DNA from 3 places in the Microbispora sp. KK1-11 genome. Region 2 is predicted to be linked to each of the others. Evidence: predicted binding sites of a transcription regulator. Region 2 holds the regulator's gene; each other region holds the start of a gene.
The links. The regulator HrcA, encoded in region 2, represses chaperone genes, less so after heat shock. The targets are predictions, from matches to a motif close to TTGGCACTCTCNNNNNGAGAGTGCCAA.

Region 1 (10,169 bases), on a different contig from region 2:
CGTGCAGTCCGGCGACGGCCTGGGACACGCCGAGTTCGGCGCGCAGGAGGGGCAGGGCGGCCGACAGGCCGTAGAGGTAGGTGGCGAAGGTGGCGAGCTGGAGATAGATCAACCAGGTGGGGCTGTCCCTGGTGACCTTTATGTTGCGGTCCAAAACCAGGCAAGGGTAGCGCAACGGATCATCCGGGAACGAGACCCGAGCACCCGGTGTGGCGCTCAGCACAGGGCGCCGGCGCGGATCAGCACAGGGCGTCAGCCCGGAGCAGCACAGGGCGTCAGCCCGGAGCAGCACGGGCGCCGGCCCGGTCAGCGCAGCGCGGAGAGCTGGTCCTCGAACCAGCGCTGAGGCGGCAGGGCGGTGGCGGCCTTCCGCAGCCGCAGGCCGCGCGTGAGCCGCTCCTGCTCCGGCAGCGTCAGCGCCTCGTACAGCGCCGCCGCCGTGCCGGACACGTCGTAGGGGTTGACGAGCAGGGAGTCGGCTCCCAGCTCGGCCGCCGCGCCGGCCTCGCGGGACAGCACCAGCGCGCATCGGGGCGACAGGATCGGTCCCTCCTTGGCCACCAGGTTCATGCCGTCCCTGATCGGATTGACGAGCAGGACGTCGGCCAGCCGGTAGGCGGCCAGCGAGCGCGGGTAGTCGTCGTTCACGTTGAGGATCAGCGGGTCCCAGTCCTCGGTCGCGTACTCGTCCTCGATCTCCTTGGCGCAGCGCTGCACGGCCGCCGTGTACTCGCGGTACTCCGGCAGGTCGTGGCGGGAGGGGTAGGCGAACGCGAGGTGGACGACCCGGCCGTGCCATTCGGGATGGGCGGCCAGGAACTCCTGGTAGGCCCGCAGGCCGCGCACGATGTTCTTGGACAGCTCGGTGCGGTCGATGCGCACGATCAGCTTGCGGTCGCCCACGAGGTCCCTGATCACGGTCATGTGCGACTCGACGTCCTGCTCGGCCGCCCGGGTCAGCAGCGCCTCGCCGTTCACGCCGAGCGGGTGGACGCCGATCCTGGTGGTCCGCCCGTCGTGCGTCACCGTACGGGCGGCGTGGTCCACCCGGGCTCCGAGCAGCGTCTCGCAGCAGTCCATGAAGGCGCGGGCCCAGCGCCCGGTGAGGAATCCGGCGTGGTCGGCGCCGAGGATGCCGGTCAGCACCTCCGCCACGACGTCCTCGGGCAGCAGCGCGAAGTATTCCGGCGGCGCCCAGGGCGTGTGCGAGAAGTGGGCGATGCGCAGGTCGGGCCGCTCGACCCGGAGCATCGCCGGGGTCAGCGTCAGGTGGTAGTCCTGCACCATGACGCGCGCCCTGTGGGCCGCCTCCTCGGCCAGGGCGAGCGCGAAGGCGCCGTTGTACGTGCGGTACGACTCCCACTCCCGCCGGAACCGCGTGCCGAACTCGGGGGCGAAGGGCGTGTTGTAAAGCAGGTGGTTGACGAACCAGAGGGTCGAGTTGGCGACGGCGTTGTAGGCGCGGTGGAAGACCGCGGGCGGGATGTCCAGCATGCGGATGGGCCCCGTCTCGAAGGCCCGGTCGAGCCGCCCGCCCGGCGCCTGGCGCACCGCGCCCCTGTCGCCGTCCGACAGCGCCGCGCAGACCCACAGGACGTCGGTGTCTTTGACCACCTCGGACAGGCCGGAGACGAGCCCGCCCCCGCCCCTGCGCATGGTCAGGCCGCCGTCGTCCGACAGCGTGAAGGACACGGGGCCCCGGTTGGACGCGATCAGAACGGTGCTGCTCATCTTGGGGTTCCCTCGATCAGAGCGGGCGCGCATGCCGGAAGATTAATAAAAGCCGACCTCCGTCAATAGGATGTCAACCGATCGCGGGAGGGCTGAATACGGCATGGCACTGGACGACACGACCGAGGACCTGGCCCGATCGGCTGCCCAGGGGGACCATCGCGCGCTCGGTGAACTGCTGCGGCGCATCGAGCCCGACGTCCTGCGGCACTGTGAGCGGCTTCTACCGTATCGGCAGGACGCCGAGGAGGCCGCGCAGGACACGCTGCTCGCCGTGGCGCGCAACATCGCGAGGTTCGAGGGGCGGGCCAAGTTCAGCACCTGGCTGCACATCGTGACCGTGAACTGCGCCAGGACCACCTACCGCTCGCTGAAGCGGCGCTCGTCGGAGCAGGCGGAGGAGCTGCCCGAGCAGCGGCCCGATCCCCGGCGGGTGAGCGTCATCGCGGGGTCGCGGCTCGACCTGCTCGACGCGATGGAGGCGCTCGAGACCGAGCGGCCCGACCTGGCTCAGGCGCTCGTGCTGCGCGACATCTGCCAGCTCGACTACGCGGAGGTCGCCGACCAGCTGAAGATCCCCCTCGGGACGGTCAAGTCCCGTATCCACCAGGCGCGCAAGTACGTGCAGAGTGCCCTCGGTGAGGCGTACGGCTGATACAGATCGTCTCGCTATGTGAGACGCCGGAACGGACACCGGGGACGCCGGGGTACAGTGCTAGGGACCTTTCCCGGAAGGTCCTACAACTGAACATGCTCATCCAGAGGGGTGGAGGGACCGGCCCTGCGAAGCCCCGGCAACCTCCCCGGTGTCGAACTCGTGCCCACGAGGCCCGGCCGGGACAGGTGCCAATTCCGGCTCGCGGCCAAGGTGGTCGCGAGCGAAGATGAGGGAAAGGCCTCGCTTCATGGCGCACACCAGCACTGCCGCGAACACCGTCGAGTTCGGCCCCGCCACCGGTCTTTCGTGTCGCGAATGCGGCGCTCTCTATGACCTCGGCCCGATCTTCGCCTGTACGGAGTGTTTCGGCCCCCTTGAGGTGGCGTACGACTTCGGCGAGGTTCGCCGGGAGGACATCGAGTCCGGTCCGGCGAACATCTGGCGGTACCGCTCCCTGCTCCCCGTTCCCGCCGGCGCGGCGGCCAAGCCCAACCTCCAGCCCGGCTGGACCAAGCTCGTGAAGGCCGACAGGCTGGCGGCCGAGCTGGGCCTGCGGTCGCTGCACGTCAAGGACGACTCGGGCAACCCGACCCACTCCTTCAAGGACCGGGTCGTCGCGATCGCGCTGGAGGCCGCGCGCAACTTCGGCTTCCACACCCTGTCGTGCTCCTCCACCGGCAACCTGGCCGGCGCGGTGAGCGCGGCCGCCGCCCGGGCCGGGCTGGACTCCTGCGTGTTCATCCCCGCCGACCTGGAGCCGGCCAAGGTGACCATGGCCGCCGTGTACGGCGGCCGCCTGGTCGCCATCGACGGCAACTACGACGAGGTCAACCGCTTCTGCTCCGAGCTCATCGGTGATGAGCTGGGCGAGAAGTGGGGCTTCGTCAACGTCAACCTCCGGCCCTTCTACGCCGAGGGCTCGAAGACGCTGGCGTACGAGATCGCCGAGCAGCTCGGCTGGCGGCTGCCCGACCAGATCGTCATTCCGGTGGCCTCCGGCTCGCAGCTCACGAAGATCGACAAGGGCTTCCGTGAGCTGATCAAGCTGGGGCTGGTCGAGGAGCGGCCCTACCGGATCTTCGGGGCGCAGGCCGAGGGCTGCTCGCCGGTCTCGCAGGCGTTCAAGGCCGGGCAGGACGTGGTGCAGCCGGTGCGGCCCGACACCATCGCCAAGTCCCTCGCCATCGGCAACCCGGCGGACGGGCCGTACGTGCTCGACATCGCGCGGCGGACGGGCGGCGCGGTGGAGGACGTGAACGACCAGGAAGTGGTCGACGCGATCCGCCTGCTGGCCAGGACGGAGGGCGTCTTCGCCGAGACCGCGGGCGGCGTCACGGTCGGCGTGCTGCGCAAGCTGGTGCGCGAGGGCCGCCTCGACCCCGACGCCGAGACCGTGGTGCTCAACACCGGTGACGGGCTCAAGACCCTCGACGCGGTGGCCGAGCACGCCCGTCCCGCCGCCGTCATCCGTCCCTCTCTCGACGCCTTCCGTGCGGCATTCGCCAACTGAAAGCGTTTCAAAAGGCCCATCGGCAGTAACGAAAGCGAGCGAACAATGAGCGTTTCCGTGCGGATTCCGACGATTCTCCGGACGTACACCAACGGAGCCGCGGAGGTGAGCGGTGAGGGGGGAACGCTCCGCGAGGTCCTGCAGAAGCTGGACGCGGACTACCCCGGCATCGGCGGACGCATCCTGGACGAGACGGGTAAGATCCGGCGTTTTGTCAACGTCTACGTCGGGGAAGAGGACGTCCGATTCGCCGACGGTCTGGACACCGCCACGCCGGACGGGGTGCAGATTTCGGTCATCCCCGCCGTCGCCGGAGGCTGAGCCGCCGCGCCGGGGCCGAGCATCTGACATGCACTTCTATCGTCCAAGAAGTCATGCGATGCCATGGCAAATGGTGTAGCTCTCAACTATTCAACAGCAAAGTGAATATTCTTCGATCCCGCTTTGAGCGAACGCCAAGTAGTAGTTTGCGGATTGACTCTGTTGTCCTACGCCTTGACACGGGTATGGTCGAGGACGATCGACAAAACCGGGGGCTTCTTGGGTGTGGTCCCCAGCCCAGCAAGAGGAGTCGGAAGTGGCGCAGGGCACCGTCAAATGGTTTAACGCGGACAAGGGCTACGGCTTCATCGCGGTAGACGGTGGTAAGGACGTGTTCGTCCATTACTCGGCAATCATGATGGACGGCTACAAGGCCCTCGAGCAGGGTCAGCGGGTTGAGTTCGACATCACGCAGGGTCAGAAGGGCCCGCAGGCGGAAGCCGTACGGGCCGTCTGATCCCGTCATCGACCTTGGAAGGCCCGGCACGCGGATCCGCGTGCCGGGCCTTTCGCTTGCCGTGTCGCCCGCTTCGCCATCGCGGCGCTGATATCCGCCGGTCGTGCCGGAGGCGCGCCGGGAGCGCGGCCTTCGTCGCTCGGAGTCGCTCGTCCCTCGCTCCGCGCGTTCCTCAGTCCAGACCGGCGGCGCGCCCCTCGGGCTCGCTCGGTGTCTCCCCGCTGCGCCGTCGGCTCGCTGATCTGGACATAACGTCCAAGCTGGTCAGCATGGCTTCCGCTTGCACTCGCAGGGGTAGAGTGCTAAATACTTGTTTGGCACTCTGAGGTCGAGAGTGACAACAACCGGGATCGGGGCGATGGGGCCCGCGCAGGGATAGCGGGTCCGCGCCGTCGCGGGCGTCGGCTCGGTCCGTTGAAGACACCCTGCTACTGGGAGGTCTAGCCTAATGGCAGCCAAGATGATCGCGTTTGACGAGGACGCCCGGCGCGGTCTCGAGCGCGGTATGAACCAGCTCGCCGACGCCGTGAAGGTGACCCTCGGCCCCAAGGGCCGCAACGTCGTGCTGGAGAAGAAGTGGGGCGCCCCCACGATCACCAACGACGGTGTCTCGATCGCCAAGGAGATCGAGCTCGAGGACCCGTGGGAGAAGATCGGCGCCGAGCTCGTCAAGGAAGTCGCGAAGAAGACCGACGACGTCGCCGGTGACGGCACCACGACGGCTACCGTGCTCGCTCAGGCGCTGGTCCGCGAGGGTCTGCGCAACGTGGCCGCCGGCGCCAACCCGATGGCGCTGAAGAAGGGCATCGAGGCCGCTGTCGAGCGCGTCAGCGAGGAGCTGTCGAAGCTCGCCAAGGACGTGGAGACCAAGGAGCAGATCGCCTCCACCGCCTCCATCTCCGCCGCCGACACCGAGATCGGCGCCCTCATCGCCGAGGCGATGGACAAGGTGGGCAAGGAAGGCGTCATCACCGTCGAGGAGAGCAACACCTTCGGCCTGGAGCTGGAGCTCACCGAGGGCATGCGCTTCGACAAGGGCTACGTGTCCGGCTACTTCGTGACCGACCCGGAGCGCATGGAGGCGGTCTTCGAGGACCCGTACATCCTGATCGTCAACTCCAAGGTCTCGGCCAACAAGGACCTGCTGCCGCTGCTCGACAAGGTCGTGCAGTCCGGCAAGCCGCTGGTCATCATCGCCGAGGACGTCGAGGGCGAGGCCCTGGCCACCCTGGTCGTCAACAAGATCCGCGGCCTGTTCAAGTCCGTGGCCGTCAAGGCTCCGGGCTTCGGCGACCGCCGCAAGGCCATGCTGGGCGACATCGCCATCCTCACCGGTGGCCAGGTCATCTCCGAGGAGGTCGGCCTCAAGCTCGAGAACGCCACCCTCGACCTGCTCGGCCGCGCCCGCAAGGTCGTCGTCACCAAGGACGAGACCACGATCGTCGACGGCGCCGGTGACGCCGAGCAGATCGCCGGCCGGGTCAACGAGATCCGCGCCGAGATCGAGCGCACCGACTCCGACTACGACCGCGAGAAGCTCCAGGAGCGCCTCGCCAAGCTGGCCGGCGGCGTCGCCGTCATCAAGGCCGGCGCGGCCACCGAGGTCGAGCTCAAGGAGCGCAAGCACCGCATCGAGGACGCCGTCCGCAACGCGAAGGCCGCGGTCGAGGAGGGCATCGTCCCCGGTGGTGGCGTGGCCCTGCTGCAGGCCGGCGCCAACGCGTTCGACAAGCTCGAGGTCAACGGCGACGAGGCCACCGGTGCCGCGATCGTCCGCAAGGCTCTCGAGGAGCCGCTGAAGCAGATCGCCGTCAACGCCGGCCTCGAGGGCGGCGTCGTGGTGGAGAAGGTCCGCAACCTCCCGGCTGGTGAGGGCCTCAACGCCGCGACCGGCGAGTACGTCAACATGTTCGAGTCCGGCATCATCGACCCGGCCAAGGTCACCCGCTCGGCGCTGCAGAACGCGGCGTCCATCGCGGCGCTGTTCCTGACCACCGAGGCCGTCATCGCCGAGAAGCCCGAGAAGGAGAAGGCCCCCGCCATGCCCGGCGGCGGCGACATGGACTTCTGATCCATCTGCCTGCTTCGTCTCAACGGAAGGGCGGTTCCCCCCTCGGGGGAGCCGCCCTTTCCTTTGTGCGCCCCAGGCTCAGGTGAGGCGCCTGACCCAGCGGGCGCAGTCGGTCTGCATCGCGTATCCCGCGGCAGTCCAGGCGTGGTGGGCCAGGGCGTTGTCGTGCAGGACCATCGCGTCGGCACGGAACGCGCCGAACTTCCGGAACCGCTCCTCGGCGGCCCGGATCAGCAGCGATCCGATGCCCATGCGCCGGTGGGCGGGGTCCACGGCGAGCCGGTAGAGGTGGGCGCGCCAGCCGTCCCACCCGGCGATGAGCGTGCCGACCATGCGGCCGTCGATCTCGGCGACGAGCAGCGCCTCGGGATCGCGCTCGATCAGGGCCACGACCTTGCCGGCGTCGTCGTGCCTGTCGGTGTTCTCCGCGGCCTCCAGCCAGAACCGCAGCACGGCCGGGACGTCGCCGAGCGCTCCGTGGCGGACGTGTACGCCGGGCGAGGTCATCGCAGCTCCTCGGGAAGGTCGCGGGTGTGCAGGACGGTCAGTGACGTTACCGCCCGGGTGAGGACCACGTAGAGGCGGGCGAGGCCGCGCTCCTCGGCCTCCGCGATCGCGGCAGGCTCGGCGACGATCACGTGGTCGTACTCCAGGCCCTTGGCGAGCGTCGCCGGCACCAGCAGCACCCGGTCGTCGCCCGTCGAGTCGGGGCCGAGCACCGTGTGCGGCACCTCGGCGGCCTCCAGGGCCGCGGAGAGCGCGGGAAGGCCGGAGTCCGCCGCGATGACCCCGATGGAGCCCTCCTGCGCGAGGGCCTGCCGTACGGCCTCGGGGAGGGCGGCGGCGACGTCGCTCTCGCGGCGTACGGACAGGGAGCCGGCGCCGGGACGCAGCGAGCGCGGCGGGGCGAGCTCCGGCGCGACGGAGGGCAGCAGCCGCGCGGCGAAGTCGAGGACCTCGCGGGGCACGCGGAAGCCGAGCGTGAGCTCGGTGACCTCGCCCGAGGGCTGGCCGAGGTGGTCGAGCACGGTCTTCCAGGAACGCGCCGACCAGGGCGTGGTGCCCTGGGCGAGGTCGCCGAGCACGGTCGCGGAACCGGTGCGGCAGCGGCGTCCGAGCGCGCGCAACTGCATCGCCGAAAGGTCCTGCGCCTCGTCCACCACCAGGTGTCCCTGTGACGGCGTCCGCTCGATCAGGTCGCCGAGTTCGTCCAGCAGCGCCGCGTCGGCGGCCGTCCACTTGGCCGACCGGTGCGACTTGTACGGCTTGCGCCACACGATGAGCTGCTGCTCCTCCGGCGAGAGGTCCGACCGGGCCGCCCTGGTCAGGAACTCGGGGTCCGACAGCAACCGGAACAGCACCTGTTCGGGGGTGAGCTTCGGCCAGGCGGCGTCCAGCACGGCCTTGACCGGCTTCGACCGGGCCACCGCGTCCTGCACCCGGTCGTCGGGCGACTCGCCGCGCCGTTCCATCTGCACGAGCACGGCGTGGGCGAGCCGCTGGGCCAGGGTGGCGCGGCCGGGGCCGTACCTCGTCGTGCCGCGCAGCGAGGCGACGATCTCGCGGACCTCGTGATCGGGCACCCGGTAGCGGTTGATGCCCTTGGTGAACAGCACCCCTTCGGCCGGCTTGGTGACGTGCAGCCACAGCGCCCGCTTGACGACCTCGGCCATGCGGGCGTCGCCCTTCACCGCCGCCACCGCGGGGTCCTCGGGATGGGCGTGGTCGCCCAGGACGCCGGCCACCGTCGTCTGGTCGACCTTCACCTCGCCGAGCGCGGGCAGCACCGAGGAGATGTAGGAGAGGAAGGCCCGGTTGGGCCCGACGATCGTCACGCCCGACCGCGACAGCTTCTCGCGGTGGGTGAACAGCAGGTAGGCCGCGCGGTGCAGGCCCACGGCCGTCTTGCCGGTGCCCGGCGCGCCCTGCACGCAGACGGTCACGCCGAGGTCGGCGCGGACGATCTCGTCCTGGTCGGGCTGGATGGTCGCCACGATGTCCCGCATCGGGCCGGTGCGGGGCCGCTCGATCTCCTCGGTCAGCAGCCTGCTGTGCCCGAGCGCCCTGCCGTCGAGCGGCTCGTCCTCGTACGCGGTGAGGTCGCCGCCCTGGTAGCCGAATCTGCGGCGCAGTGCCACTCCCATGGGATCGGCGGGGCTGGCCTGGTAGAAGGCGCGCGAGATCGGGGCGCGCCAGTCGATCACGAGGGGCCTGCTGCTCTCGTCGTGGACGTGCCTGCGGCCGACGTAGACCGTGCTCGGCAGGTCGTCACCGGCCGCGCGGTCCAGTCGGCCGAAGAACAGCGGCGCGTCGGGGTGGTCGGCCAGTGCGGCCACCCGCTGGTCGAGCAGGCCCTGCAGAACCTGCTGCGACACCCAGTCGCCGGCGGCGTCCGCCGACAGCGACTGCGCGTGCTCGCGCATCGTTCGCAGCGCGGCGCGGGAGGCCGCGAGATGGGCGCGCTCGGCTTCGAGCACATTTTCGGGCATGCGGAAGCTCCTCCGGGCATGACGGGGACAGGACTGGTGGAAGCGGGAAGCACAAGAGCTTAGCGATGGGCAGCGCAATGCCGAAACGGTATTTCTCTCGCGTGTCGCCGTTTCCCGGGGCGGGTATCTGTACCCGGGTGACGCGCACCGTGGTTCCTCCGGCGATCCCGGCGGCGGCGAGCCTGCTGCTCGCCACGCTGTGGGGGTTCGCGGTCTTCGGCGACTGGAGCCGACAGGCCTTCTGCACGACGAGCCTGGGAGCGTCGCCGGACTGCGCGGACCGGATCGCCTCGGTGATCGCGCTGTCCGTGATGGTCGGGGTGGTCGCGGCGTGTGTCACCGGGGCCGCCTGGCTCGTCAGGCGCGAGTCCCTGTACGGCGTCGCCGTCGCGGCCTGGGTCGTCGCGCTGGTGGTGCTGTTCGTCGGCGGCCTGGCCGCCCAGTGACCGCGTCCCGATGACCGGCACGTGAAGCTTTGCGGCGGCGACGATGGAGCGCTCCATCGTCAGACCGCCGGGGAAAACGATATGCAGCAGTGGGGTGATTTGTCCTGATATGCCGCGTTGGGTGAGCCGTGAGCGCTCACCGGTGGGCGGGGTAACGGGCAGCGAGAAACCAGCAGTAAGACGAAAAATGCTCATATTGCGTGATTCGTCTTGTCTGCTGGGTATTGCCGCCATCACGACTGCATCATGTGAGGGTAAAGGCGCGAGGGGGTGATGTGGTGACAAGGCCCAAGGGCATCTCCTGGACCTAGGCCTCCCTAGGTCGTGTCTGACGAATCACGGCCCTGCTGCGCGTGGCCCAGGCGGCGGCTCGCCGCGTTGTCGCCCCACCCACGAAGATTCCTCGCAGGCTCGGAATCTCCGCAGGGGTCCACCGGGCTCGGGAGCGGAGCGGGCTTCGCGAGGACCGGAGGTTTCGCCCGGCGC
Region 2 (8,195 bases):
ATCGGCGAGGAGTTCGGCCTGCGGCCGGACGCCGAGGTGACGACCGAGGCCAACCCCGAGTCCGTGGACCCGGCCTACCTGAAGGAGCTGCGGGCGGGCGGGTTCACCCGCGTGAGCTTCGGCATGCAGAGCGCGGGCGAGCACGTCCTCGCCGTGCTGGACCGGCGGCACACCCCCGGCCGGCCCGCGGAGGCCGTACGGGAGGCCCGCGCGGCCGGGTTCGAGCACGTCAACCTCGACCTGATCTACGGCACGCCGGGGGAGAGCGACGACGACTGGCGGGCCTCCCTGGAGGCCGCGCTGGCCGCCGGGCCCGACCACGTCTCGGCGTACTCCCTGATCGTCGAGGACGGCACCCGGCTCGCCGCCCGGATCCGTCGCGGCGAGCTGCCGATGCCGGACGACGACGTGGCGGCCGACCGCTACCTGATCGCCGAGGAGCTGCTGACGGCCGCGGGCCTGAGCTGGTACGAGATCTCCAACTGGGCGGCGGGAGACGAGGCCCGCTGCCGCCACAACCTGCTGTACTGGACCGGCGGCGACTGGTGGGGGGCCGGACCGGGGGCGCACAGCCACGTCGGCGGCACCCGCTGGTGGAACGTCAAGCACCCCGCGGCCTACGCCGCCCGCCTGGCGGCCGGGACCTCGCCCGCGCACGCCCGTGAGGTGCTGTCGGCGGAGGACAGGGCCGTCGAGCGGGTCATGCTGGAGCTGCGCCTCGCCTCGGGCTTCCCGCTCGCCGACCTCGCCCCCCAGGCGCGTACGGCGTGCGCGCGGGCGCTGGCGGACGGGCTGCTGGAGGTGGAGGCGTTCAAGGCGGGCCTGGCCGTGCTCACGCTGCGCGGCAGGCTGCTCGCCGACGCCCTGGTGCTGGACCTGACCGCCTAAGCCGGAGCCGTCACGAAGTCGATCAGTTCTTCCACGCGGCCGAGCAGCTCGGGCTCCAGGTCGGCGAAGGTCGTGACCCGGCCCAGGATGTGCCGCCACGCCTCCTGGGGGTCCATCCGCCAGCCGAGGGCCGCGATCACGCCCTCCTTCCAGGGCACGCCGCGCGGCACGTCCGGCCAGGCGGGGATGCCGAGCGCCCGGGGCTTGACCGCCTGCCAGATGTCCACGAACGGATGCCCGACGACGAGCACGTCGTCGCCGGACACCCGGGCGGCGATCCGGCTCTCCTTCGAGCCGGGCACCAGGTGGTCCACGAGCACGCCGAGCCGCCTGCCCGGCTCGGGGCCGAACTCCTCGACGATGGCCGGGAGGTCGTCCACGCCCTCCAGGTATTCGACGACGACCCCCTCAACCCGCAGGTCGTGTCCCCAGATCTTCTCCACGAGCGAGGCGTCGTGGACGCCCTCGACGTAGATGCGGCTCTCCCTGGCGACCTGCGCGCGCAGGCCCTCGACCGCGATCGACCCCGAGGCGCTCCGCAGCGGCCCCTTCGGGCCGCCCTGGGGGCGCACCAGCGTCACCGGTTCGCCGTCGAGGAGGAATCCGGCGGGCGTCAGCGGGAACACCCGCCGCCGGCCGAACCGGTCCTCCAGCGTCACGGCCTCCTTGTCGCAGGCCACCACGGCGCCGCAGAAGCGGCCCTCGGCGTCCTCGACCACGAGATCGGGCTCGGCCGGGATCTCGGGGATCTGCCCCCGCCGTGGCCGCCGCCAGTCTCCGGAAAGCACGTCCCGCCCGTACATGCGGGGAACGCTAGCAAATCACGCCAGGCGACGGCGGGCCGCGGAGCGGCGCGCGAGCACGACGACGGTCACGATCAGCGCGGCCAGGAAGCCGACGGTGGGCAGCGCCAGCAGCGCGACGGCGCCCCCCACCAGCATGCCGGCCGCGCCGGTGAGCTGCTTGCCGACGCCGAACCGCACCCCGTCGCCCTCGCAGGCGAGCGGGTAGGTGCCCGCCTCGGGGACGCCGGCCTCGAACAGCAGCTCCCAGGTCGTGCCGTTCAGCGTGACGGTCTGGGAGACGGCCGGCCGGGTCAGCCGCACCCGCGGGTCGGCGCCGTCCCCGAGCTGACAGCGGACGTCGGTGGGCTGGTCGACGGCCGCGTAGATCGCCGGCTTGTCCGCGGGATCGAGGGCGACGTTCACCGACTGCCCGCCGGAGAAGATCGTGGTGGGTGCGGCGTCGCCGAGCGTGGAGAACAGGCCGCCGGCGAACCCGCCGACGCCCGCCACCAGCAGGACGACGAAGAGCGCCCAGGCAAGGAAGATCCACAGCAGCCGGGGCCGGATCGGCCGGGGGCCGGCGTACGGCGGGGGAAAGGGGTGCGGCATCCGCAGGGTAACGTCGGCCGGGGGCATGGGGCGGGGCACCCGCATGGTCACGTCGGCCGGCGAGGAGTTCTGGTTCTCGTGCATGGGTGAAGAGTCGACCATGCGGCTTGTGGTCGATTTGCAGCTCGCTTGTCCTGGTGCCCGCCGCGTTATCGCACCACGTGGGGTGGTAGCCGTACACTTGGCACTCGGGAACACAGAGTGCCAGAGTCGGTGTTTCCAGGCACAGGGAGGTGACGATTGCTCGACGACCGCAAGCTCGCCGTCCTGCGCGCCATCGTCGAGGACTACGTGTCCACCAACGAGCCGGTGGGATCCAAAGCCCTGGTGGACAGGCACAACCTCGGCGTCTCCCCGGCGACGATCCGCAACGACATGGCGGCGCTGGAGGAGCAGGGATACATCACCCAGCCGCACACCAGTGCCGGCAGGGTGCCGACCGACAAGGGATATCGCCTGTTCGTCGATCGGCTGTCGCAGATCAAGCCGCTGTCCGGCGCGGAGCGCAGGGCCATCGAGACCTTTCTCGCCGGGGCGGTGGACCTCGACGAGATCGTCATGCGTACGGTGCGGCTGCTCGCGCAGCTCACCCGGCAGGTGGCGGTGGTCCAGTACCCCTCGCTCACCAGGTCGTCGGTCCGTCACGTGGAGATCGTCCCGGTCGCGGAGCGCCGCGTCATGCTGGTGCTGATCACGAACACCGGGCGGGTCGAGCAGCGTGTGGTCGAGCTGCCGGAGGCCATCGCCGACGACCGGATCGCGAACCTGCGCGCCGTGCTCAACGCCTGCCTGGACGGCTGCGGCCTGTCCCAGGTGCCGGAGACCGTGGCCGACGTTCCCGAACGCCTGCCCCCGGAGGACAGGCCGGTGGCGGCCACGATCCTGTCCGTGCTGCTCGAGACGCTCGTCGAGCGGCACGAGGAGAAGATCGTTTTTGGTGGGACGGCCAACCTCGCCGCCGCCGACCTCAGCATCGGCCTGCGGGACGTGCTGGAGGCGCTGGAGGAGCAGGTCGTCCTCATCCGCCTGCTGGGAGAGACCGGCGGGCTGTCCGAACTGACCGTTCGCATCGGATCCGAGAACCCCTACAGCGGGCTGCGCGGCACCTCTATCGTGGCCGCGGGATACGGTTCGGGCGACAGAGAACTGGCCCGGCTCGGAGTGCTGGGCCCGACACGAATGGACTATCCGGTGACGATGGGTGCGGTGCGCGCGGTGGCGCGTTACGTCGGCCAGATCCTGGCGGGGTCATAAGTGTCCAACGACTACTACGCGACCCTTGGCGTACGGCGCGACGCCAGCCAGGAAGAGATCAAGAAGGCATACCGCCGTCTCGCCCGTGAGCTGCACCCGGACGTCAACCCGGATCCGGAGACCCAGGAGCGGTTCAAGGAGATCAACCAGGCGTACGAGGTGCTGTCCGACGCGGGCAAGCGCCGCATGTACGACATGGGCGCCGACCCGTTCGGCGGCGCCGCGGCCGGGGCCGGGGCCGGCGGCTTCGGCGCGGGCTTCCCGTTCAGCGACATCATGGACGCCTTCTTCGGCTCGGCGGGCGCCGCGCGGGGGCCCCGCTCCCGCGCCCGCCGGGGCCGCAACGCCACCATCAGGGTGGAGCTCGACCTGTCGGAGGCGGCCTTCGGCACGACCCGCGAGATCGTGGTCGACACGGCCGTGGTCTGCGAGGTCTGCCAGGGCTCCGGGGCGGCGTCCGGCACCCACCCCGACACCTGCGACATGTGCCACGGGCGCGGCGAGGTCTCGCAGGTGACCCGTTCGTTCCTCGGCCAGGTCATGACCTCCCGTCCCTGCCCCCAGTGCGGCGGGTACGGCAGCGTCATCCGGCACCCCTGCATGGAGTGCTCGGGCGAGGGACGGGTCAGGACTCGGCGCACGATCAAGGTCAGGATCCCGGCCGGCGTCGAGGACGGCACGCACATCCAGCTCGCCGGCGAGGGCGAGGTCGGCCCCGGCGGCGGGCCTCCCGGCGACCTGTTCCTGGAGATCGTCGAGCGGCCGCACCAGATCTTCGAGCGGCGCGGCGACGACCTGCACTGCACGGTCCACATCCCGATGACCGCCGCCGCGCTCGGCACCTCGATCACGATCGAGACCCTCGACGGACCCGAGGAGATCGACGTGCGGCCCGGCACCCAGGCCGGCCAGGTCATCCCCCTGTACGGCAAGGGCGTCCAGCGGCTCAACGAGACCGGCAGGGGCGACCTGCTGATCCACGTGAACGTCGAGACGCCGACCAAGCTCGACCCGCAGCAGGAGGAACTGCTGCGCGAGCTGTCGAAACTGCGCGGGGAGGAGCGGCCGCCGGGCAAGTTCTCCCCGGGTCAGCAGGGCTTCTTCTCCCGCCTGCGGGACGCCTTCAACGGCCGCTGAGCTGATCGCATGAGTGTTCCCGTGTTCCTGTCGGACGCGGCCGGCCAGGCGGCGGACACGATCGTCCTCGACGGGCCGGAGGGGCGGCACGCCGCCGCCGTACGCCGCCTGCGGCCGGGGGAGCGGATCGACCTGACCGACGGCGCGGGACGGGTGGCCGAGTGCACGGTCACGGCGGCCGGCAAGGACTCGCTGACCGCCGAGGTGCTGCGCCGGTTCGAGGTCCCGCCGCCCCGGCCGCGGCTGGTGGTCGTCCAGGGCCTGCCCAAGGGCGACCGGGGCGAGCTCGCGGTCGAGATGATGACCGAGGCGGGGGTCGACGTGATCGTCCCCTGGGCCGCCTCCCGTTGCGTGACCCAGTGGAAGGGCGACCGGGCCGCCAAGGCCCTCGCCCGCTGGCGCGGCACGGCCCGCGAGGCGGCCAAGCAGGCCAGGCGCTTCCACCTGCCCGAGGTGACCGAGCTGGCCACGACCGCGGCCGTCGGCTCGCTCGTCTCGGCGGCGGCGCTCGCGGTCGTCCTGCACGAGGAGGCCGCCGAGCCGCTGAGCCGCCTGCCCCTGCCGGAGGAGCCGGGCGACATCGTGATGATCGTCGGCCCGGAGGGCGGCGTCACCGACGAGGAGATCGCCACATTGCGCGCCGCGGGAGCCACACCGGCCCTGCTGGGGCCGACGGTGCTGCGCACCTCGACGGCGGGTGTGGCCGCGGCGGCCGTCCTGCTGTCCCGCTGCGGCCGCTGGTGAGAGCCGGGTCGCGTCCCCAGCCGAGGAAGCTGACCCCGGGGAACGGGCGCCCCTGCGCGCGGTTGGCGGGGTACGGGCCGGGCCGGGTCAGGGAGCGGGCGTCTCGGCCGTCGGGCTGGGCGTGGCCGTCTCCGTGGGCGCCGTGGTCGTCGGGGTGACCGCGGGCGCGGACGTCGCGGGCGGAGCCGTCGAAGGACGGCGCGAGGCCGAGGGCGTCACCGCGGGCGGCTGCGTCACCGACGTCGGCGAGCACGTCGGCGGCAGGGCCGCGTCGGGCTCGACCACCCCGGGCTGGGGGGTGGGCGTGACGCAGGGATCGGACGGCGACGGCGACGGCCTGGTGGTCGCGCCCACCTTGTGGGTCGGGGACGGGGCGGGCCGTCCGCGGGACGGGCTCGGGGTGACGGGCACGATCACGACCGGTCGTGAGGGCGCCAGGTTGGGCGGCCGGGTCACCGACGAGGTGTCCGTCTGGTCCTCGCGCTCGTCGCCGGCGTTCGAGATGCCCGTGGTCTGCGCCACCTGGTCGCGCAGGCCGGGGACGACCATCACGACCGTGCCCGCGACGAGCACGGCCCCCGCGGCGGCCGCTCCGATGCGCCACCACAGCATGTTCCGCAGACCACGCAGACCGCGCTGGTCGATCCGTCCGCGGATGATTTCGAGTCCTTCGGGAGACGGCACGACCGAGTCCGCCTCCGCGCGCAGGGCACGGCGGAGCAACTCGCCGTACTCGTCGTCGGGCGGGAAGGTCATGAGAACTGCTCCAGTGCCATGCGTAGTGCGGCCATGCCGCGGGCCGTGTGACTCTTCACCGCGCCCTTGCTGATCCCCATCGCGTGTGCGATCTCGGCCTCCGACAGGTCGCCGTAGTATCGCAGCACCAGCGCCTCGCGCTGGCGGGTGGGTAAGCCGCGGAGCGCCTCGATGACGGCAGAACGCTCGAGTTCACCGATAGCGCCGTTCTCCGCGCTCGGCGCGTCCGGCAGCCCCTTGGGCGCGTACTTCTCGACGACCGCGCGGTGCCGCAGCACGGAACGCGATCGGTTCACGACCGATTGGCGAAGGTAGGCCAGTGCCTTGTCGGTGTCTCTCAGCCTGCGCCAGGCGCCATGAAGGGCGACGAACGCGTCCTGAACGACCTCTTCCGCGCTGGCCACGTCACGCACCAGCAGCACGGCGAGACGCACCAGTGACCGATAGTGAGCGCTGTAGAGCGCCGTCACGGCCATGTCGGCATCCCACCCGACGGGCACCGTCCCCAACGACCTGTCGGCCACGAGGGTCTCGGTGGTCACATCAATAGGACGCTCGTCATCCCCGGGGGGTTTACGTTCTTCCGAATCATTAGGGGGCATGGCCCAGCGGTGTCCTCGCCCGACACTAGGGGGGTTTTCTGGTGCAGTCTCGCACACTCACACTAGCCGGGGGGATCATTGCAGTCATCAACTACCGCCAACGGCTAGGCTTTCGCGCGTGAGCGACTGCCTCTTCTGCAAGATCGTGGCCAAGGAGGTCCCGGCGGACATCGTCCTGGAGGCCGGGCGGACGCTGGCCTTCCGCGACATCAATCCGCAGGCCCCCACCCACGTTCTCGTCGTGCCCAAGGCCCACCACGAGAACGCCGCCGTGCTGGCGGCGGCCGACGACGGCCTCGCCGACGACCTGCTCAAGGCCTGCCACGCGGTGGCCGTGCAGGAGGGTGTGGCCGAGACCGGTTACCGGATCGTGTTCAACACCGGAGCGGGGGCCGGGCAGACGGTTCTCCACGTCCACGCGCACGTCCTCGGCGGCCGAGGCCTCACCTGGCCCCCCGGCTGAGCGACTAAAGTGGGGAGGGAACTAGGGAGGCGATCAGGGCCGCAAGGGCCGCCCATGTCCGAGTCACAGCACATCCACAAGACCCAGGCCAAGGTAGTCATCCCCGAGGGGCAGCCGATGGTCAGCCTCCTCGGGTCGGGTGACGAGCTGCTGCGGGTCATCGAAGGCGCCTTCAGCGCCGACATACACGTGCGGGGCAACGAGATCACGATCACCGGCAGTCCCGAGGAGAGCGGCGTCGTCGTCCGCCTCTTCGAGGAGCTGGTGGAGCTGGTCGGCTCGGGTGCCGAGCTGTCCCCAGACGCGGTCGAGCGCAGCATCCACATGCTGCGGCAGGCCACCGACCGTCCGGCCGAGGTCCTGTCCCTGGACATCCTGTCCACCCGGGGACGCACCATCCGCCCGAAGACGGTCAACCAGAAGCGGTACGTCGACGCGATCGACAGGCACACCATCGTCTTCGGCATCGGCCCCGCCGGCACCGGCAAGACGTACCTGGCGATGGCGAAGGCCGTGAAGGCCCTGCAGAACAAGCGGGTCAACCGGATCATCCTCACCCGCCCCGCCGTCGAGGCGGGGGAGCGGCTCGGCTTCCTGCCCGGCACGCTCTACGAGAAGATCGACCCGTACCTGCGGCCGCTGTACGACGCGCTGCACGACATGCTCGACCCCGAATCGATCCCCCGCCTGATGTCGGCCGGGACGATCGAGGTCGCGCCGCTCGCCTACATGCGCGGCCGGACGCTCAACGACGCCTTCATCATCCTGGACGAGGCGCAGAACACCTCGCCCGAGCAGATGAAGATGTTCCTGACCAGGCTCGGGTTCAACTCGAAGATCGTGGTCACCGGCGACGTGACCCAGATCGACCTGCCCGGCGGGCAGGACAGCGGCCTGAAGGTCGTCCAGCACATCCTCGAGGGCATCGAGGACATCCATTTCAGCAGGCTGACCAGC
Region 3 (10,169 bases), on a different contig from region 2:
ATACGTGAACACAGTGCGACCCGCGGCCGGGTCACCTGCGCGCCTCCGGCACGACGGGACTCCGAGCCGCAAGGCGAGGAGGTGGCATGAGCAGGCGTGACGAGCCGATCGTGCTGGGGATCGAGACGTCCTGCGACGAGACGGGCGTGGGCATCGTCCGCGGCCACACGCTGCTGGCCAACACCATCGCCTCCAGCATGGACGAGCACGCCCGCTTCGGCGGTGTGGTGCCGGAGGTGGCCTCGCGGGCCCACCTGGAGGCGATGACGCCCACGGTCGAAGGCGCGCTGGCCTCCGCAGGGCTGCGCTTCTCCGACATCGACGCGGTCGCCGTCACCGCGGGCCCCGGTCTCGCGGGTGCGCTGCTCGTCGGAGTAGCCGCCGCCAAGGCGTACGCGCTGGGGCTCGGCGTCCCGCTCTACGGGGTCAACCACCTCGCCGCGCACGTCGCCGTGGACCAGCTGGAGCACGGCCCGCTGCCCAAGCCCTCGATCGCGCTGCTGGTGTCGGGAGGGCACTCCTCGCTGCTCCTGGTGCCCGACGTGGCGCAGGACGTGATCTCGCTCGGGTCGACGGTGGACGACGCTGCCGGGGAGGCGTTCGACAAGGTGGCCCGGGTGCTCGGGCTGCCGTTCCCCGGCGGGCCGCACATCGACAGGGCCGCCCGCGAGGGCTCGGGCACGGCGGTGGCGTTCCCGCGCGGCAAGTACGACGACGGCACCCTCGACTTCTCCTTCTCGGGCCTGAAGACGGCCGTGGCGCGGTGGGTCGAGGCCCGCGAGGCGGCCGGCGAGGCGGTGCCCGTGGCCGACGTCGCCGCGTCGTTCCAGGAGGCGGTCGTGGACGTGCTCACCCGCAAGGCCCTGCAGGCGTGCGCCCGCTACGACGTGAAGCACCTGCTGATCGGGGGCGGCGTGGCCGCCAACTCCCGGCTGCGGGCCCTGGCCCAGGAGCGCTGCGACGCGGCCGGGGTGCGCCTGCGGGTGCCGCGGCCCGGCCTGTGCACCGACAACGGCGCGATGGTCGCGGCGCTCGGCGCGGACCTGGTGGCGGCGGGCGCGACCCCCTCCACCCTGGAGATCCCGGCCGACTCGTCGCTTCCGATCACCGTCGTCAACGTCTGATCGCGCGGCGGGGGGGCGGGTTCTCTCAGTCGGCGTGGCCGCGGGCGGGGCGCAGGAGGACCTCGGCGAGCGCCAGCATGGTCTCCTCCAGCGCGGCGAGCCGCCGGGCCACGTCGCCCCGGGCCGGTTCCATGGCGCGGGTGACCGCGTCGGAGACGGTCTCGGCGATCTGCTCGCGGTCCGGCCTGCTGCGCACCGCGTCCGCGAGGGGCACGACGGCCCCCGCCGCCAAAGTGAGGTCGGCGTTCATGCCCGCGATGGTGGTGCTCATCTCGTCCACGCCGGCGGCGACGTCGCCGACGCCGGCGCCCAGCGCGGTCACCCTGGCGTCCATGCCCTCGACCCCGCTCTCCACCGCCTCGATCCGGCCCCCGACCGAGTCCAGCCGTTCGACGACGACGGCCTCCAGCCGCTCGGTGCGCTCGGTGAGCGCGGCGAGGGCCTTGTCGATCCTGGTGAACCGCCCGGCTGCGGCCTCCATGCTCCCCTGGAACTTGCCGAGCCGGTGCACGACGTCCGCCATCCGGTCGGCGAGGCCCTGGGTGTGGCCGCCGACTTCGTCCACGTGGTCGCGCAGCAGCTCCATGTGCTGGGCCAGCCCCTCCGCCCAGGCGGGCGGCCTGACCGTCATGTCGTCGAGCCGCTGGGTGATCACCTCGAGTGCCATGCCGAGGCCGCCCAGCTCGCGCTCGCGCACCTCGCGCAGGAGCCACTCCATGCCCTCCAGCCGCTGGCGGATCTCGTCGAGCACGGCGCCCTGCGTCCGCTGCTCGTAGACGTGGTCCTGGGCCGCCCGGGCGAGCAGTTCGCGCATCCGGTCGGAGATGGCGGTCTGGCTGCCCGCCTGGAGGAGGTTGTGGCTGGAATGCTCCACCGAGAATGCTCCTTCACTCGCCGAAACATCGGTTCGGCCCGGTCTCGCGCAGATGAACGAACAGGCGGACGCCCGACGGTCAACTTTAGGCCCTGACCCGCGGCCATCAGGCGGGGAATGAGAAAGGCGGTAATTGCCGGTGAATTGTTCCGATTTCAGCCATTCATGCTGGTCACGGGCTGGCAGAGCAGGGCGAACGGCCGTTCCTCGATGCGGGTGAGAACGATCACGGTGGAATTGTCGCCGGAAAGCCGCAGATCCTTGCGCAGCCGTTCGACGTCGACGGCGGACCCGCGCTTCTTGATGGTGACCACGCCGACGCGCCGTTCGCGCAGCACCGCTCTGAGCCGTTTCAGCGAGAACGGCATGACGTCGGTCACCTCGTAGCAGGGCGCCCATTCCGTGCGTACGAGACGGTCGCTCGTGATGTAGGCGATCCGCGGATCGACGAGGCGGCCCGACACGAGGGCGGCGACCTCGGCGACCAGGTGGGCCCGCACCGCGGCGCCGTCGGGCTCGTAGAGGTAGCGGCTCACCGGTCCGGTCTCCGCCTCCGCGCCGGACGCCGTGAGCGTGGACCCGGACGGCAGCAGGGTGGCGCGCCGGCCGCCCGGTCCCATCCCGGTCCAGATCGCCGCCTCCTTCACCTCGCCGCGGTACGACACCCACTCGGCCTCGGCGCCCTCCGGGATGAACTCGTACGGGATGCCGGGGGCCACCTTCAGGCAGGCCGCCGGGGCGCGGGCCACCAGGTCGAGCACGACCGGCCACGTGGGGGAGTACGCCATCGGATCGAAGGTCCGTCCCCTCGCCCCCCTTCTGGCGGGGTCGGCGAACAGCAGGCCGTATCCGCCGGGGTCGGCCAGCGCGGCGTCGCCCATGCGGACGCCGGCCAGACGGGACAGGCCGAGCGCCGCCGCGTTGGCACGGGCGATCTCCACGGTCAGCGGGTCGAGGTCCACGGCGTCCACCGGGCAGCCCGCCCTCGCCAGCGCGAGCAGGTCCCCGCCGATCCCGCAGCAGACGTCCAGCACGGCAGGGCCGTCCTCCGGCTCTCCGGAGGCCCGGATTCTGGCGGCCCGGATTCTGGCGGCGCGGTGTGCGGCGACCTCGGGGCGCGTGGCCTGCTCCAGCCCGTGGGGGGTGAAGTACATGACGGCGGCGTCGGAGCCGAACTTGGCCTCGGCCCGCCGTCGCAGCGACGCCTGCGTGAGCGCCGCCGCCGCCAGGTCCGCCGGGTGGCTCCGGCGCAACGCGCTCGCGGCGGCCACGGGATCGGCGCCGCCGGCGAGTATCTTCACGGCCTCGTCGAGGGCTCCGCGCCCGGCGGGCGTGAGCAGCGTGCGGAAGGCGTCCAGGTCCACGCCCGCGACGCTACCGCCTGCCCGGCGGTCAGCAGGAGCCGACGTCGCCGAGCGAGGTGAGCAGCTTGCAGAGCAGGCCGGACAGCCGCTCCCGGTCCTCGTCGGTGAGGCCGGCCAGCAGCCGCTCCTCGTTGGCCACGTGACCCGCAAGCAGGCCGTCGACCGCCGCCCGGCCCTCGTCGGTGAGGGTGATCAGGACCATGCGGCGGTTGGACGGCGAGACCTCCCGGTGCACCAGGCCCTTGACGACGAGGCGGTCCACCCGGTTGGTGAGCGCCGCGGAGCTGACCATCGCGGCCGTGGCGAGATCGCTCATGCAGAGCCGGTGATCGGGGGTGGACCGGAAGAGAGTCGCGAGCACGTCGAACTCCCACGGTTCGAGGTCGTGCCCGGTGAAGTACTCCTTGATGCCCTTCTCCAGCAGGCGGGACGCGCGGGAGATCCGCCCGGCCACTCCCATCGCCGAGCAGTCCACGTCCGGGCGCACCCGGGCCCACTGGCCGAGGATCCGGTCGACGGCGTCGTTGGCGGGAGCACGGTCGCCGGGAGCACAGGCGCCGGGAGCACGGTCGCCGGGAGCGCAGTCGCCCGCGGTGCCGTCGCCGGCGGTGTCGTTCGTGAGGGTGTCGTTCATGGCGCGCGCGGTCCGGGTCCTCCTCGCCGCTCCTCCTCCATCGGCCATCGTATCCGACACTTCGACGTTGAAATATAAGCCAGAGGTGCGATACCTTCTGCGTCGAACAGTAAGGCGTCGAAGTGTTAGAGGTGGAAGAGATGAAGGTCCTGGTGCTCGGCGCGACGGGGTACATCGGTTCTGCGCTGGCGGAGCGCCTCACGGAACGCGGCCACGAGGTGGTCGCGCTCGTCCGGCCGAAGGCCCGCGACGCCGCCTTACCGGGTGAGGTGCGCCACGGCGACATCCACGAGCCCGAGACGCTCCGCGAGGCGGTCACGCCGGACATCGACGTCGTCGTGCACGCCGCCAACCCCGTCGGGGACGAGGCGGTGGACGTCGCGGCGATCGAGGCTCTCGCCGGCGGCGGCGCGCGGCTCGTCTACATCAGCGGCGTCTGGGTGCTCGGCACCACCACCGAGGCGGCGGGCGAGGACGCGCCGGTGAACCCCATCCCCGCCTCCCGCTACCGTCCGCGCCTGGAAAGGCTCGTGCTGGACGGGGGCGGCGTCGTCGTCAGGCCCGGCATCGTGTACGGCCGGGGCGCCGGCATCCCCACGCTGCTCGCCTCCCCCGAGGGAGAGGGCGGCCGGTACGTCCACGCGGGCGGCCCGGTGCCGACCTGGGCGACCGTGCACGTCGACGACCTGGCGGACCTGCTCGTGGCCTCGATCGAGAAGGCCGAGCCGGGGAGCCTCTTCCACGCGATCGCCGAGGAGGCGGTGAGCGTCGCCGACGTGGCGGCGGCCGCGGGCCGTACGGGGAAGGCGGTGCCGTGGCCGATCGGCGAGGCGAGCGAGGTGCTCGGCCGCCCGTTCGCCGAGGGCCTGGCCCTGAGCCAGGTGGTGAGCGGCGACCTCGCCAGGAAGGTCCTCGGCTGGCAGCCGAGCCGCCCCGGCATCGTCGACGACGTCCGCTCCGGTTCGTACGCCTCCCGCGCCTGACCGTTCCGCGGAGGATGCGGGGCGGGGCCTGCCGGACCGGCCCCGTGACGTCGAGATCCGGATCCCGCCGGGCGGGGTCCGGACCAAGCCTCCGCCAAGCCCCGAAAGGCGATCAGGCCAAGAACACCCCAAGACCGGCTCTACTCCGTCTGGTACCAGAACACGGACTTCCTGCACACCGCTGTGGCCACCCTCTGCATCACCTGCTCCGCGTAGTCGCCCCTTCGCTCCCTCCGGAGGCCGCGATGATGACGCCGGCACGGCGGGCGGCTGAACGGGCGATCTCGGGCGCGTTGCCGCCGGATGCGTCTGACCTGCGATGCCGGTTCGTGTTGACTGTCACGCGCCACTTGCATACTGTTTCGTGTTGGCACTCTCCCAGTGAGAGTGCCAACAGCGACGAGACAGGTCTGACACCCGCGACGGCAGGCCGCTGGTCGCCTCTTCAGCTCATTCATCGCAATCTGAAGGGGAGGTCCGATCGTGACGACCGCCACCAAGGTTCCCGTTAAGCCGCTTGGCGACCGCATCGTGGTCCAGCCGCTTGAGGCCGAGCAGACCACCGCCTCCGGCCTGGTCATCCCGGACACCGCCAAGGAGAAGCCGCAGGAGGGCCGCGTCCTCGCTGTGGGTCCGGGCAACTGGGACGAGGACGGCGAGAAGCGCATCCCGCTCGACGTCAAGGAGGGCGACGTCGTCCTCTACAGCAAGTACGGCGGCACCGAGGTCAAGTACGGCGGCGAGGAGTACCTGGTGCTCTCGGCCCGCGACGTGCTCGCCATCATCGAGAAGTAGGCCGCGTCGGCCAGTGGAGCCCCGGGACTCGCGCCCGGGGCTCCGCGCGCTCATAAGGAGACCTGAATGCCGAAGATCCTGGAGTTCGAAGAGGACGCGCGGCGCGCTCTCGAGCGTGGTGTGAACGCTCTCGCCGACGCAGTCAAGGTGACCCTCGGCCCGCGTGGCCGCAACGTCGTCATCGACAAGAAGTTCGGTGCCCCGACGATCACGAACGACGGTGTGACCATCGCTCGCGAGGTCGAGCTGGACAAGCCGTACGAGAACCTGGGCGCCCAGCTCGCCAAGGAAGTGGCGACCAAGACCAACGACATCGCGGGTGACGGCACCACCACCGCGACCGTCCTGGCCCAGGCCATGGTCCGCGAGGGCCTGCGCAACGTGGCCGCCGGCGCGCAGCCGCTCGGCCTCAAGCGCGGCATCGACAAGGCCGCGCAGGCCGTCAGCGAGCGGCTGCTCGGCAGCGCCCGCCACGTCGAGGACAAGAAGGAGATCGCCAACGTCGCCACGATCTCCGCGCAGGACGCGAAGATCGGCGGCCTGATCGCCGAGGCGTTCGACAAGGTGGGCAAGGACGGTGTCATCACCGTCGAGGAGTCCAACGCGATGGGCCTGGAGCTGGAGTTCACCGAGGGCCTCCAGTTCGACAAGGGCTACCTGTCGCACTACATGGTGACCGACTCCGAGCGCATGGAGGCGGTCCTCGAGGACCCGTACATCCTCATCACCCAGGGCAAGATCTCCTCCATCGCGGACTTCCTGCCGCTGCTGGAGAAGGTCGCCCAGAGCAAGCGCCAGCTCCTGGTCATCGCCGAGGACGTCGAGGGCGAGGCCCTGGCCGTCCTGGTGACCAACAAGATCCGGGGCACCTTCACCTCGGTGGCCGTCAAGGCCCCCGGTTTCGGCGACCGCCGCAAGGCCATGCTGCAGGACATCGCCATCCTCACCGGTGGCCAGGTCGTCAGCGAGGAGATCGGCCTCAAGCTGGAGCACGTCGGCCTCGAGGTGCTCGGCACGGCCCGCCGCGTCGTGGTCAACAAGGACACCACCACGATCGTGGACGGCGCCGGCGACGCCCAGGCGATCGAGGACCGCGTCCGCGAGATCAAGGTCGCGATCGAGCAGTCCGACTCCGACTGGGACCGTGAGAAGCTCCAGGAGCGCCTCGCGAAGCTGGCGGGCGGCGTGTGCGTGCTGCGCGTCGGCGCCGCGACCGAGGTGGAGCTGAAGGAGAAGAAGCACCGCCTCGAGGACGCGATCTCCGCGACCCGCGCCGCGATCGAGGAGGGCATCGTCTCCGGCGGTGGCTCCGCGCTCGTGCACGTGTCCAAGGAGCTCGACGACCTGGGCCTGACCGGCGACGAGGCCACCGGCGTCTCGATCGTCCGCAAGGCGCTGATCGAGCCCGCCCGCTGGATCGCCGAGAACGCGGGCATGGAGGGCTATGTCGTCACCACCAAGATCGCCGCTCTGAACGTCGGTGAGGGCCTCAACGCCGCCACCGGCGAGTACGGCGACCTGGTGGGCCAGGGCGTCATCGACCCCGTCAAGGTGACCCGCTCGGCCGTGCAGAACGCCGCGTCCATCGCCGGCATGCTGCTCACCACCGAGGCCCTCGTCGTGGACAAGCCCGAGGAGGAGGCTCCGGCCGCCAACGGCGGTCACGGTCACGGCCACGGTCACGGCCACTGATTCCGCGCCTTCCGCGCATCGCGCCCCGCGCCCGCCCGCAAGGGCGGACCGCGGGGCGCCGCTTTTTTGCCTCTTGCCCGTTCTGTGTGCGGACGGGCCGTCGGGGGCGAAGCCGGCTCGCGGGCAATGCGAACGACCGGCATGCTTCTTTTTCCCTGTCAAGCCGTCAGCCGTATATCCCTTGTTTTGGGCATTACGGTTGGAATGTTCCAACGGTCGAGTGATCAGTCGATTACGGACTGTTATCGACGCGTCAATGTGACCAATCCGTAGCCGTTAACCATGACGACATGAACGATCGTGACGGGCATCATGCCTAACGTGACCGAGGGATGCGTCGCCGACGCCGTAACTGGGGTAAGGCTTGCGACGAGATCGGATGAGCCCGACCTCAGGGAACTGACCAGCCTTGCCGTACAGGGAGATCGCACCGCGATCGAATCACTGCTGGGACACCTGCGCCCGATGGTGGTCCGCTACTGCAGGGCTCGACTGGGCAGGGTGTCCGGTCAGTACCACATCGCCGACGACGTGGCCCAGGAGGTGTGCATCGCGGTGCTGTCGGCGCTGCCGCGCTACCGCGACATGGGCCGCCCGTTCGCCTCGTTCGTCTTCGGCATCGCCTCACACAAGGTGGCCGACGCCCTCCGCAGCTCGGTCCGCTCGGCCGTGCCCACGCAGGACCTGCCGGACGGGCCCGACGAGGGCCCGGGGCCGGAGGAGACGGTGGTGCGCTACATCGAGGCGCAGCACGCCCGCGACCTGCTCGCCCGGCTCCCGGACACCCAGCGCGAGCTCCTCATTCTGCGGGTGGTCTCGGGCCTGTCCGCCGAGGAGACGGGTAATGTACTCGGCATGTCACCAGGTGCCGTCCGGGTCGCGCAGCATCGTGCGCTCGCCAGGCTCCGGCAGCTGGCCGAGCTGGAGTCGATTGCGTGACCACGAAACGTCGTCGTACGGCTCGCCACCTCGGGTCGTACGGCGATGCCGACGTGGAGGGCGAAGTAATGCGGACGGACGCCGTCCTCGACGCGCTCGCCCGCCGCGAGCCGGTCGGCGGCACGGACGCCGCCATCCGCCTGCTCGGCGCGCTCGTCGCCGACGTGGACGGTCAGTGGCTCTCCTCCGTGTCGATCACGCCGTCCACGTAGCCCCGGGCGTACTCCCAGCTGACGTAGTCGGCCGGGTCGGGCTGGTAGGCCGGCTCGTGGACCTGAGGCCGGCCGTTGTCGATCATCTGGCGCAGGTTGCCGCGCAGCAGGTCCCAGTCGAAGTAGTGCTGTTCGCCGCACTCCGGGCAGTCGAGGACCAGGCCGAGCACGCCCTGGGGTTCGAGCAGGGAACGGAAGACCTCCACGTCGGCGAGATCGGTCAGCGCCTCGTCGCGTTCCGCGAGCGTCAGCGGCTCCACGTCGTCGGGCGCTCCAAGCTCCGCCGCGGGGTCGTTGGGGTCATCCGCGAACGGGTCGCGGGGGACGTCTTCCAGCACGCATCCCACCTTATGACCACGGCCCCCTCCACGAGCGAAAGTGCGCCCCATCTGCTCGTCGGGCCGTGCCCCGGACGCGGGCGTCACAGCCAGCCGCGGCGGGCGGCCTCCACCCCGGCGTGGAAGCGGGACTGGGCCCCCAGCTCCGACATCGCCTCGGCGAACCTGGCCCGCACCGTGCGCACGGAGACGCCGAGGTGGCGGGCGATGGCGTCGTCGGACAGGCCGTGCGCGGCCAGCCGCAGCACCTGCAGCGCGTTGTTGTGCGGGGAGATCGGCGCGGCCCGGGCCCACAGCGCCTCGAACAGCGCCCGCAGCGCCCCCACCGCCACCGGGGCGTGGACCAGGTAGCAGTTGTAGGAGTGCTCGGGCAGCGGGACGCCCCACTCGGCGGGCAGCCCGGCGGTGCCGTCGCCGAGCGCGAAGAACCAGCTCGGCACCGCGTCGAGGGCGCGCAGCCCCGCGCCCGCCGCCGAGAACCGCGCGCACACCTCACGCATGGCGGGTGCGGACACGGCGTCGAGCGCGACGACCATCCGCGGGCGCAGGATGCCGTCCGCGGCGGCCTGGATCCACTGGCCGCCGTACCCGTCCGCCAACCTGGCCATGGTGCGGCGGTCCGGCACGGCCATGACCAGCTCGGCGGGGGGCGCCTGCAGCGCGAGGCCGATCACGCTCTCGCAGAGCTCGTCCGCGCCGCTCACCGGCTCGACCGAGAACCGCCCGCTGCGCCAGTCGAGGCCCGCGTCGTAGTGGTGGGTCAGGCGCCCCGCCGCCGCGAGCACCTCGTCGATCTGGCGCGTCTCCCGCGCCATGCGGTCCAGCCTCTCCGCCACCAGTCGCCCGATCGCCGCGGCCGGGTGGCGGGCGAGGAACTCCTCCCGCCGCCGGTTCACCGCGCCGAGCCGTACGAGCCCGTCCAGGGCGTCGAGCACGTCCTCCGCGGGCCGGTCGACCGCCTCGGCGAGTTCGGTCAGCGTGGCGCGGTGCAGCCGCAGCATGGCCGTGTAGAGGGCCGCCTGGTCGGGGGAGAGGCCGAGGCTTTCGAAGGGGTCGGCCGGGGAGGCGGCGTTGCGCGTCGTACTCATGCTCGCTCCGTCGGTGGTCACACTGGTCGCGCGGCGCCGATGGCACCGCACCGGTCGCGCCGCGCTGATCGCATTGGGCGCACTGATCCACTGGCTCGCCGGCCCCTGGGAGAAAACGTTTCCCGG

Region 1: groL (chaperonin GroEL) is a predicted target of HrcA. The motif match lies at 4,992-5,018, and genes of this name have one in related genera.
Region 3: groES (co-chaperone GroES) is a predicted target of HrcA. The motif match lies at 5,347-5,373, and genes of this name have one in related genera.

Annotation. Positions count from the first base shown of each region.
Region 1 covers NZ_VIRJ01000026.1:13,233-23,401, forward strand. The annotation lists gene FLW16_RS30315 (sugar MFS transporter) at 1-154, opposite strand, end outside; gene FLW16_RS30320 (trehalose-6-phosphate synthase) at 307-1,731, opposite strand; gene FLW16_RS30325 (RNA polymerase sigma factor) at 1,835-2,386, shown strand; SAM riboswitch class I at 2,483-2,622, shown strand; gene thrC (threonine synthase) at 2,616-3,899, shown strand; gene FLW16_RS30335 (MoaD/ThiS family protein) at 3,945-4,220, shown strand; gene FLW16_RS30340 (cold-shock protein) at 4,477-4,677, shown strand; gene groL (chaperonin GroEL) at 5,126-6,748, shown strand; gene FLW16_RS30350 (GNAT family N-acetyltransferase) at 6,827-7,255, opposite strand; gene FLW16_RS30355 (AAA family ATPase) at 7,252-9,237, opposite strand; gene FLW16_RS30360 (hypothetical protein) at 9,375-9,683, shown strand.
Region 2 covers NZ_VIRJ01000003.1:324,491-332,685, forward strand. The annotation lists gene hemW (radical SAM family heme chaperone HemW) at 1-888, shown strand, start outside; gene FLW16_RS07030 (DUF3097 domain-containing protein) at 885-1,691, opposite strand; gene FLW16_RS07035 (hypothetical protein) at 1,710-2,366, opposite strand; gene hrcA (heat-inducible transcriptional repressor HrcA) at 2,523-3,536, shown strand; gene dnaJ (molecular chaperone DnaJ) at 3,537-4,673, shown strand; gene FLW16_RS07050 (16S rRNA (uracil(1498)-N(3))-methyltransferase) at 4,683-5,417, shown strand; gene FLW16_RS07055 (hypothetical protein) at 5,505-6,173, opposite strand; gene FLW16_RS07060 (SigE family RNA polymerase sigma factor) at 6,170-6,649, opposite strand; gene FLW16_RS07065 (histidine triad nucleotide-binding protein) at 6,894-7,238, shown strand; gene FLW16_RS07070 (PhoH family protein) at 7,293-8,195, shown strand, end outside.
Region 3 covers NZ_VIRJ01000022.1:97,958-108,126, reverse strand. The annotation lists gene tsaD (tRNA (adenosine(37)-N6)-threonylcarbamoyltransferase complex transferase subunit TsaD) at 87-1,124, shown strand; gene FLW16_RS27750 (hypothetical protein) at 1,150-1,998, opposite strand; gene FLW16_RS27745 (class I SAM-dependent methyltransferase) at 2,154-3,362, opposite strand; gene FLW16_RS27740 (MarR family winged helix-turn-helix transcriptional regulator) at 3,391-3,996, opposite strand; gene FLW16_RS27735 (NAD-dependent epimerase/dehydratase family protein) at 4,137-4,979, shown strand; gene groES (co-chaperone GroES) at 5,460-5,774, shown strand; gene groL (chaperonin GroEL) at 5,841-7,466, shown strand; gene FLW16_RS27720 (sigma-70 family RNA polymerase sigma factor) at 7,779-8,405, shown strand; gene FLW16_RS27715 (anti-sigma-D factor RsdA) at 8,402-8,617, shown strand; gene FLW16_RS27710 (DUF5319 domain-containing protein) at 8,578-8,955, opposite strand; gene FLW16_RS27705 (LuxR family transcriptional regulator) at 9,039-10,043, opposite strand.